Noviherbaspirillum saxi: one gene and its partners. Each later gene encodes a partner of the first gene's protein in a complex. Links are inferred from orthologs where the notes say so. Each region holds a gene or a part of one and is shown in the gene's direction. Other genes may lie near its edges.

Region 1 (3,578 bases):
TGAAGACCGACGCTGCAATGCTGGCTGACCATCCATCCGCACTTGGCGGTGCGCCCTGTGCATGCCTGTCCTTGCTAGACGGGCGGGGAGGGCCGCATGCCTGATGTACTTTCGGCAGCCGCGCTGGCCGGGGGGCTTTCCTGGGCCAGCGGCATTCGCCTTTACATGACCCTGTTCATCGCCGGCCTGTTCGGACGCTCAGGATGGATAGACCTGCCGCCGGCGCTTGAAGTGTTGCAGTCGCCTTGGGTGATCGGCATTACAGGCATATTGCTGATCGTTGAGTTTCTTGCGGACAAGGTGCCCGGCATCGATTCCGCCTGGGATGCGATCCAGACCTTCATTCGCGTACCGGCCGGCGCGGTGCTGGGCGCTGCGGCGCTGGGCGAGATAGGTCCGGAGTGGTCTGCCATCGCCGCTCTTCTTGGCGGCACCTTCGCGGCTGGCGCGCACATGACCAAGGCCGGCAGCCGCGCCCTCATCAATACCTCGCCGGAACCATTCAGCAACTGGGCGGCTTCGTTTTCCGAAGATGTCGCCGTCATGGGCGGTCTGTGGGCCGCTTTTTTCTATCCCTGGGTCCTGTTCGGATTCCTGATCGTTTTCTTCCTTGCCGCCTTGTGGCTGATGCCAAAGTTATGGCGCGGCCTGCGCTGGCTTTTCAGAAAGTTGAGTACCTGATGTTTTTACAGGCAATACAAATGACCCGCCGCGACTGGCGGGCGGGGGAGTTGCGTTTTCTCCTGATCGCCCTGATCGTGGCGGTCGCTTCCCTTTCTTCGGTCGGCTTTTTCATCGATCGCATGCGCGCTGGCCTCAGCCGCGACGCCCACCAGTTGTTGGGTGGCGATCTTGTCGTGAATGCGGACCAGCCGCTCAATGCCGAATGGCGCGCGGAAGCAAAGCGGCGCGGACTCGGCCTTGCTGAAACCGTGACCTTCCCCAGCATGGCATTGGCCGGGGAAGGCGACAATACCCGTTCGCAGCTTGCGTCGATCAAGGCGGTATCCGATGGTTATCCTTTACGCGGTACGCTCAAGCTGGCCAACGGCGGCGAAGGCGCCGACATCGAGACGCGCGAGATTCCTGCCACAGGATCGGTATGGGTGGATAAGTCCATCCTGCCCACGCTGGATATCAAGGTTGGCGACAAGCTGCGCCTTGGCGATCTTTCATTCGTGGTGGCGCGCATCATTTCCATCGAGCCGGACCGGGGTGCGGGCTTCATCAACTTCGCGCCGCGGGTCATGTTGTCCATGCCTGATCTTGCCGGCACCAACCTGATCCAGAATGGGTCCCGCGTGACTTATCGCATGTTGCTGGCGGGGCCGGCACGCGACATCGCCGCCTATCAGAAATGGTTGCAACATGTCATCGAGCGCGAGAATGCAAAAGGTGTCCGCATCGAATCGCTGGAATCCGGACGTCCGGAAATGCGTGCCACGCTGGACCGGGCCGAACAGTTTCTCTCACTGGTCGGGCTATTGTCCGCGATGCTGGCTGCAGTCGCCGTCGCGATGGCCGCACGTCGTTTCATGCTGCGCCATCTTGATGCCTGCGCCATGCTCAGGTTTCTCGGCCTGACACAGAATCAGGTCACGACGATGTACCTGGTCGAGTTCGCGCTGGTCGGTCTGGCTGGCAGCGTGCTCGGCGCCGTCGCAGGGTATGCCGCCCATTTCGTCCTGCTCGAATGGCTGGGCAAGCTGGTTGCGAGCGACTTGCCGGCCGCCAGCTGGATACCCGCCGTGCAAGGCGTGGCCACGGGCTTGCTGTTGCTGATCGGGTTTGCCATACCCCCCATACTGCAGTTGCGCAACGTGCCGCACAACCGCGTGATACGGCGCGAACAGGATCCGCCGCAAGCGGCAACCATGGCTACCTATGCACTTGGCCTGCTTACATTTATCGCATTGCTGTTGTGGCAGTCGGGCAATCCCAAGCTGGGCTTGCTGACCGCCGCAGGCTTTCTTGGCGGCTTTGCGGTATTCGCTCTTGCAGGTTGGGGGGCGGTGCGCTCGCTGCGCCATGTTCGAAGCGTCATCAATCATCCTTCATGGCGATTCGCGATCACGGCATTGCAGCGCCGCACCGGTGCGACCGTCGTGCAGGTCGTGGCGCTGTCGCTGGGGTTGATGGCATTGCTGCTGCTGACAGTGATTCGCGGCGACCTGGTCGATGCCTGGCGCAACTCCACGCCACCCGATGCACCCAACCGTTTCATACTCAATATCCAGCCGGAACAAAAGTCGGATATCGAACAGCGTCTGGCTGCGGCCGGCAACGGCAACGGTGCATCGGCGCTCTATCCGATGATTCGCGGCCGCCTCATCAAGATCAATGAAACCGTCATCACTGGTGATACCTACGTCGATGACCGCGCACGGCGTCTGGTCGATCGGGAATTCAATCTCTCCACCATGCGCAGCATGCCTGCACAGAATCAGATCATTGCCGGCCGCTGGTATGACGACAGCAAACCGGAAGCTTCGGTCGAGGAAGGGCTTGCCAAAACACTCAATCTGAAGCTGGGCGACCGTCTGCGCTTCGACATTGGTGGTCAGCAAGTCGAGGCTACCGTCACCAGCCTTCGCAAGCTGGAGTGGGGTTCGATGCGCGTGAATTTCTTCGTGATCCTGAACCCGGCATTGATGAAAGAAATGCCTCAGACCTGGATCACTGCCTTTCATCTACCGGAAGACAAATCGCCGCTAGCCAATGAACTGACACGCGATTACCCCAACCTGACGATCGTCGATATCGGCAGCCTCGTCAGGCAGGTACAAAGCGTGGTCGACCAAGTGGTCACCGCAGTCGAATTCCTGTTCCTGTTCACGCTCGCATCAGGGGTGCTGGTGCTGTATGCCGCTTTGGTCGCTTCGCAGGACGAGCGGATTCGGGAATCCGGACTGCTGCGTGCACTGGGCGCAACCCGTTCGCAATTGTCGCAGGCACAGTGGATAGAATTTGCCCTGGTCGGCGGACTTGCCGGAATGCTCGCGGCGAGCGGCGCCGCCGCGATCGGGTGGACGCTGGCGCGCTACGTATTCAATTTTGAATGGTCCTTCAGTCCGGTGGTATGGCTTGCGGGTCTGATCACAGGTTCCGTCTGCGCATTCGTCGGCGGCTGGGCGGGCTTGCGCAATGTATTGAACCAGCCTCCACTACAGACTTTGCGCGGCGGCTGAGTTTTACGGAGCCATCAATCGATGCACGGATGCAAGCCGTGTGTCGATTGATGGCTCCGCAGCCTGTTCAGGCTTCGGATATTTCTTCTTGTCATCTTCAATACGCGGCGATATTTTGCGTTGCCGATCTTCTTCCGCAGTCTCGTTCTCTTTTTCGATCCGCTTGACTTCAAGCCCGTTTTCACGTCCGCAAAGCAAGAACTTTTAATCCACGTTAAAGGTTGGCCTGCGTAGGTGTGCTTTTCCGCAAGGTTTCCGGGCTGACTCTCTCCTATCGTGACATCAGCACATTTACGTATGCGTAAAACAGCTTTTCAGACGCCTAATAAAGGTGTTTGCGACGCACGCAACGCTTTGAGATAGCACGGTTTCATATCTTATTTTGCGTTG
Region 2 (3,364 bases), 140 kb from region 1 along the record:
CGGTGAAAGCCGGTAGCGACACCGCTGGCTTCGGCCAGGCGAAGACCGTGTCCCGCGCCAAGGCGGAAGGCATGAACGGTGCGGCACTGTCGGCAGTAATGAAAGCCGATACGAGTAAGCTTCCTGCCTATGTGGGCGTTGATCTGGGCGCGCAAGGATACGGCGTTTACCGCATCAACAAGGTGGCGCAGCCGGCAAATCCGGACGTGGCACGCCGCCAGGCAGAACAGCAACAGATTGCAGGCGCATTGGCCCAACAGGAAGCCCTGGCCTATCTGGAGGCGTTAAAGAAGAAAGCAAAGGTCGAAATACTGAAGCCGGTGGCTTCGTCCAACAACGCAGAAACTGCTGATACGAAATAATTGCAGGCTGCATGCCTTGAAAAAAACCGCTCGTTATCACGAGCGGTTTTTTATGTTCAAAGCAACTCTGCAGCAGAAAGAAATTCCATTTACTTGCCCAGCAACGGCTTCAGATAAGGCCAGATATTTTCCAGAATGATTGGCTGCGCCTCAGCCAGTGGATGTATGCGGTCGGACTGGAACAGCTTGGGCTGATTGGCGACACCTTGCAGTAAAAATGGTGCGAACGAAATCTTTGTTTCCTTCGAAAGTTTTTCATACATGCCCGAGAATTTTTGTGTGTATTCACGGCCGTAGTTGGGGGGGATCTGCATCCCTACAAGAAGCACGTTGGCTTTCGCCTTGCGCGAGGCATTGATCATGTCACGCAGATTCCCCTCCGCCGATGCAACCGGTAGTCCACGCAAACCATCATTGGCACCCAGTTCGACGATCACGATATCCGGTCGATGCTGACCGAGGAGGGCGGGTAGCCGCGCCTTGCCTCCGCTAGTGGTTTCGCCGCTGATGCTTGCATTGACAATGACCGCGTCGATTTTCGATTGCTTGAGGCGTTGTTCAAGCAAACTTACCCAGCCGCTGCCGCGTGCGAGGCCGTACTCCGCCGACAGGCTATCACCGAGCACAAGCACGGTTTTTGATGCAGAATAGGCGCACGTTGCAAAGAAGAAGAACGACAGCGCCGCCAGCCATCTTAAGTTATTAATCCCGGATTTATATTTCTTACCATTATCACGCATGCCTGGACCTTCCTTAACACCTGCAATTGAAGTCGTTCGATTGAGCAAGCGCGTCACCGATGCAACGGGCGAGCTAACCATCTTGAGTGGTATCGATTTTACCGTCCGTCCAGGAGAGACGCTCGCAATCGTAGGCGCGTCCGGATCCGGCAAGTCCACCTTGCTTGGTTTGCTTGCCGGCCTCGACATGCCTACCGAAGGAACGGTAAAGCTGGACGGCGTCGATATTTTTGCATTGGATGAAGACGGACGTGCCGGCTTGCGTCAAGCCAAGCTGGGATTTGTATTCCAGTCTTTCCAGTTGCTTGCCCATCTCACCGCCCTTGAAAACGTCATGCTCCCGCTGGAGCTCAGGCGCGATGACGAGGCCAGATCGAAGGCGGAAGCAATGCTCGGCCGGGTTGGGCTTTCCAGCCGATTACGGCACTATCCAAAATTCCTGTCGGGCGGCGAACAGCAACGTGTCGCGCTCGCACGCGCATTTGTGACAACTCCGCCTCTCTTGTTCGCGGATGAGCCCACAGGAAGTCTGGATGCCGCTACTGGCGACTCCGTTATCAAGTTGATGTTCGAGCTCAATGAAGAACGCGGCTCGACCCTTGTGCTGGTCACGCACGATCCGTCGATCGCCGCGCGGTGCAAGCGAACCATCACCATTTCCGCCGGTCGCCTTACCTGAAAAGTCGGTTGCGAAAAGCTGCGCACTACAAGGCGGCCTGCCTGTGCATGCGGCGATGCTCGACGTAGGCGATTCCCATTCCGCTTGCGCAGATAATACCGATGCCAAGGGCGGTCAAGGTATCGGGCAATTGATTGAACACCAGCCAGCCCATTCCCGTCGCTGAAATAATCTGCAGATAGAAGAACGGCGTCAGCAGCGAGGCTTCCGCATGCTTGTAGGCGCTGTTGACGAAATAATGTCCGACCGTGCTGGTGATGCCGGTCGACGCAAGGATCAGCCATTCGCGTGTGGTCGGCATATGGGATGACCAGAAAAATGGAACGATCAGCGTGCTGGCAATCATGCCGACCAAGCCTCCGTAGAATAACGTCACTAATGGATGGTCGGTCTGGTTGGTCTTGCGGGTCAGTACCGATACGCCGGCGAAGATGATGGCGGATGCGGCGCCAAGCAGTACACCTGCCGGCACGATCCCTCCGCCCGGACGCATCACGATCAGCATGCCGATAAAGCCGATGCCGACGGCAACCCAGCGCGACGGATAGCTCTTTTCCTTGAGCAGCCATGGCGATACCGCCAGCACGATCAGCGGCGCGCAGAAATTCATTGCGGTGCCTTCGGAAAGCGGCACGATCTTCAGTACCGAGAAGAACACGATGGTTGAAAAAAGCAGCATCGCGGCGCGAAATATCTGTAGGCCGGGGCGTTGGGTTGCCAGGATACTGCGTCCGGTTTTTCGGTAGTACAGCGGCGCAAGGGTGGCCGCCATGAAGACGGTATTAATCGTGTAGCGCATCCATGCAATCATCACTACATGGTAGCCGGCCTGAGTCAGCAGTTTTCCGGCGGTATCGAGCAGCGTAAGAGTCCACTGGCCAGCGACCAGGCAGGCAATGCCAAGCCATAGGTTAGCGCGGGACGTGGCGTTGTGCATGCTGCTCCGTCAATTGATTGAGAATGCGCCGAGCGGCAGGAATCAATTCGCTCGCCGTCAGTCCAATCGGTCCGACGCCATCGCGCACGAGCGCATCGGCGGCCGCGCCGTGGACCCAGACTGCAGCAAGCGCCGCTTCCCAGCAGGGAAACGTCTGGGCCAGAAGCGCTCCGCAGATGCCGGCCAATACGTCTCCGCTGCCGGCCGTGGCCAGCGCCGGGTTCCCGGTTGGATTGATGACCAGCGCCCCGTCAGCGCGCGCCACGATGCTACCCGAACCTTTCAGCACAACCACCGCATTGGTCTGCTGGGCCAATCGGCGAGCTGAGTTCATCCGGTCTGCCTGGACGCTGCGCGTATCGGTCTGCAGCAAGCGCGCCGCCTCCAGCGGGTGCGGTGTCAACATGGATGGCGCGCTGCGCTTTCTTAGCGCTTGCTGCAAGGTCTCGTCGACAGAAAGCAGGTTCAGCGCATCCGCATCCAGCACAAGAGGACAGTCGCTGAGCAGCGCCTTTTCCAGCACTTCCTTTGCTTGCTGCGATGTGCCGAGGCCGGGCCCCACCACAAGCACGCCGGTGAAGGTTTCGATTTCCACGACGTGGCGGCACATCAGTTCGGGTTGCAGGAAATCATAGGCCGGAGTCTG
Region 3 (3,319 bases), 140 kb from region 1 along the record:
ACCGACCATCCATTAGTGACGTTATTCTACGGAGGCTTGGTCGGCATGATTGCCAGCACGCTGATCGTTCCATTTTTCTGGTCATCCCATATGCCGACCACACGCGAATGGCTGATCCTTGCGTCGACCGGCATCACCAGCACGGTCGGACATTATTTCGTCAACAGCGCCTACAAGCATGCGGAAGCCTCGCTGCTGACGCCGTTCTTCTATCTGCAGATTATTTCAGCGACGGGAATGGGCTGGCTGGTGTTCAATCAATTGCCCGATACCTTGACCGCCCTTGGCATCGGTATTATCTGCGCAAGCGGAATGGGAATCGCCTACGTCGAGCATCGCCGCATGCACAGGCAGGCCGCCTTGTAGTGCGCAGCTTTTCGCAACCGACTTTTCAGGTAAGGCGACCGGCGGAAATGGTGATGGTTCGCTTGCACCGCGCGGCGATCGACGGATCGTGCGTGACCAGCACAAGGGTCGAGCCGCGTTCTTCATTGAGCTCGAACATCAACTTGATAACGGAGTCGCCAGTAGCGGCATCCAGACTTCCTGTGGGCTCATCCGCGAACAAGAGAGGCGGAGTTGTCACAAATGCGCGTGCGAGCGCGACACGTTGCTGTTCGCCGCCCGACAGGAATTTTGGATAGTGCCGTAATCGGCTGGAAAGCCCAACCCGGCCGAGCATTGCTTCCGCCTTCGATCTGGCCTCGTCATCGCGCCTGAGCTCCAGCGGGAGCATGACGTTTTCAAGGGCGGTGAGATGGGCAAGCAACTGGAAAGACTGGAATACAAATCCCAGCTTGGCTTGACGCAAGCCGGCACGTCCGTCTTCATCCAATGCAAAAATATCGACGCCGTCCAGCTTTACCGTTCCTTCGGTAGGCATGTCGAGGCCGGCAAGCAAACCAAGCAAGGTGGACTTGCCGGATCCGGACGCGCCTACGATTGCGAGCGTCTCTCCTGGACGGACGGTAAAATCGATACCACTCAAGATGGTTAGCTCGCCCGTTGCATCGGTGACGCGCTTGCTCAATCGAACGACTTCAATTGCAGGTGTTAAGGAAGGTCCAGGCATGCGTGATAATGGTAAGAAATATAAATCCGGGATTAATAACTTAAGATGGCTGGCGGCGCTGTCGTTCTTCTTCTTTGCAACGTGCGCCTATTCTGCATCAAAAACCGTGCTTGTGCTCGGTGATAGCCTGTCGGCGGAGTACGGCCTCGCACGCGGCAGCGGCTGGGTAAGTTTGCTTGAACAACGCCTCAAGCAATCGAAAATCGACGCGGTCATTGTCAATGCAAGCATCAGCGGCGAAACCACTAGCGGAGGCAAGGCGCGGCTACCCGCCCTCCTCGGTCAGCATCGACCGGATATCGTGATCGTCGAACTGGGTGCCAATGATGGTTTGCGTGGACTACCGGTTGCATCGGCGGAGGGGAATCTGCGTGACATGATCAATGCCTCGCGCAAGGCGAAAGCCAACGTGCTTCTTGTAGGGATGCAGATCCCCCCCAACTACGGCCGTGAATACACACAAAAATTCTCGGGCATGTATGAAAAACTTTCGAAGGAAACAAAGATTTCGTTCGCACCATTTTTACTGCAAGGTGTCGCCAATCAGCCCAAGCTGTTCCAGTCCGACCGCATACATCCACTGGCTGAGGCGCAGCCAATCATTCTGGAAAATATCTGGCCTTATCTGAAGCCGTTGCTGGGCAAGTAAATGGAATTTCTTTCTGCTGCAGAGTTGCTTTGAACATAAAAAACCGCTCGTGATAACGAGCGGTTTTTTTCAAGGCATGCAGCCTGCAATTATTTCGTATCAGCAGTTTCTGCGTTGTTGGACGAAGCCACCGGCTTCAGTATTTCGACCTTTGCTTTCTTCTTTAACGCCTCCAGATAGGCCAGGGCTTCCTGTTGGGCCAATGCGCCTGCAATCTGTTGCTGTTCTGCCTGGCGGCGTGCCACGTCCGGATTTGCCGGCTGCGCCACCTTGTTGATGCGGTAAACGCCGTATCCTTGCGCGCCCAGATCAACGCCCACATAGGCAGGAAGCTTACTCGTATCGGCTTTCATTACTGCCGACAGTGCCGCACCGTTCATGCCTTCCGCCTTGGCGCGGGACACGGTCTTCGCCTGGCCGAAGCCAGCGGTGTCGCTACCGGCTTTCACCGCAGCGAGTTTCGCCTCGCCAGCTTTTTTCGCCAAAGCCGCCGCCTCCTCCTGGACCACACGCTCTCGCACGATTGCCTGGACCTCTTCAAACGGACGTTTACTGACCGGTTTGTATTCGAGGACTCGCCCTGCGATCAAGGTATTGGGTGACACCTCTACGGCTTCGGTATTGCGCTTATTCTTCACCGCCTCATCGGAAAACAGCGCAGCGAGGAATTTCGGATTGTTATATGGAGCTGTCGGCGCCGCGGTTGGATTCGGCACGCGGGTCAAGCCATCGACGTTTTCTATCTTCAGTTTCAGCTTGTCGGTAACAGGCTTCAGGCTTTCAGATTGCTCATAGACAGTGTTGGTGAACTGCTCGGCCAGTTCGGTAAATCTTTTGGCGGCAAGCTGTTTCTTGATATCTGCGGCAATCTGGCTTTTTACTTCGTCCAGGGATTTCGCTGTTGCAGCTTTTACTCCGGTCAACTGAATGATGTGATAGCCAAAATCGGACTCGACAACATCGCTGATCTCGCCCTGCTTGAGTTTGAACACTGTGTCTTCGAAGGGCTTGACCATCATGCCCTTGCCAAAGAAATCGAGATCGCCGCCACGCTCTGCCGAACCCGGATCTTGCGAATGTTCCTTTGCAAGTTTTGCGAAGTCAGCCGGATTCTTGCGTGCCTGAACCAGCAGCTTTTCCGCTTTTTCCTTTGCAGCGCTCTTGTCTGCCGCCGATGCACCCTTGTCGGCCTTGATGAGGATATGGCTTGCGCGGCGCTGTTCTTCTTCGGTATACCGTGAAGCATTCTGGTCGTAATAGGATTTGATGTCTGCGTCACTGACGGTAATTTGCGCGGCGACAGCATCGCTATTGAGAACGGCGTATTCTGCTTTTACCAGTTCCGGAATTTCAAACTGCTTCGCATTTTTCTCGTAATACGCTTTCAGCATGTCATCCGTTACCTTGACCTGAGACACGAAATCAGACGCCTTGAACAATACTTCCTGAACCTCACGTTCCTGATCGTTCAGGTCCGATAAACGGCCGGCAACGGTCTTCGGCGCAAACGCGCTTGCTTGCACACCCGCGTTGACTTGTTGAAGCGTCAGATCCTGCCGCAACCGTGCTTCATACATGGTCGGGGTCATCCCCTGAGC

Evidence for each region. The genes of interacting proteins can lie anywhere in the genome.
Region 2: the proteins of D3871_RS07385 (region 1) and D3871_RS08050 are in contact, whole or in part, in a cryo-EM structure (PDB 9GE8), measured with the Escherichia coli proteins. The link is inferred for Noviherbaspirillum saxi from one-to-one orthologs.
Region 3: the proteins of D3871_RS07385 (region 1) and D3871_RS08045 are in contact, whole or in part, in a cryo-EM structure (PDB 9GE8), measured with the Escherichia coli proteins. The link is inferred for Noviherbaspirillum saxi from one-to-one orthologs.

Annotation. Positions count from the first base shown.
Region 1 is NZ_QYUO01000001.1:1,561,249-1,564,826, forward strand. What follows is about bases 281-3,434. They hold D3871_RS07385 (ABC transporter permease), read left to right. Parts: upstream 281-680; coding sequence 681-3,188; downstream 3,189-3,434. Other genes in these bases: D3871_RS07380 (DUF4126 domain-containing protein), read left to right, coding at 281-681. Also shown: more of D3871_RS07380, read left to right, coding at 97-280.
Region 2 is NZ_QYUO01000001.1:1,705,794-1,709,157, forward strand. Bases 1-2,940 are described here. They hold D3871_RS08050 (ABC transporter ATP-binding protein), read left to right. Parts: upstream 1-1,100; coding sequence 1,101-1,781; downstream 1,782-2,940. Other genes in these bases: D3871_RS08040 (SurA N-terminal domain-containing protein), read left to right, coding at 1-362; D3871_RS08045 (arylesterase), read right to left, coding at 452-1,102; D3871_RS08055 (DMT family transporter), read right to left, coding at 1,807-2,718; D3871_RS08060 (NAD(P)H-hydrate dehydratase), read right to left, coding at 2,693-2,940. Also shown: more of D3871_RS08060, read right to left, coding at 2,941-3,364.
Region 3 is NZ_QYUO01000001.1:1,704,647-1,707,965, reverse strand. The notes cover bases 1-2,895. They hold D3871_RS08045 (arylesterase), read left to right. Parts: upstream 1-1,070; coding sequence 1,071-1,721; downstream 1,722-2,895. Other genes in these bases: D3871_RS08040 (SurA N-terminal domain-containing protein), read right to left, coding at 1,811-2,895; D3871_RS08050 (ABC transporter ATP-binding protein), read right to left, coding at 392-1,072; D3871_RS08055 (DMT family transporter), read left to right, coding at 1-366. Also shown: more of D3871_RS08040, read right to left, coding at 2,896-3,319. UniProt on the Escherichia coli protein: TesA is a multifunctional esterase that can act as a thioesterase, lysophospholipase and protease.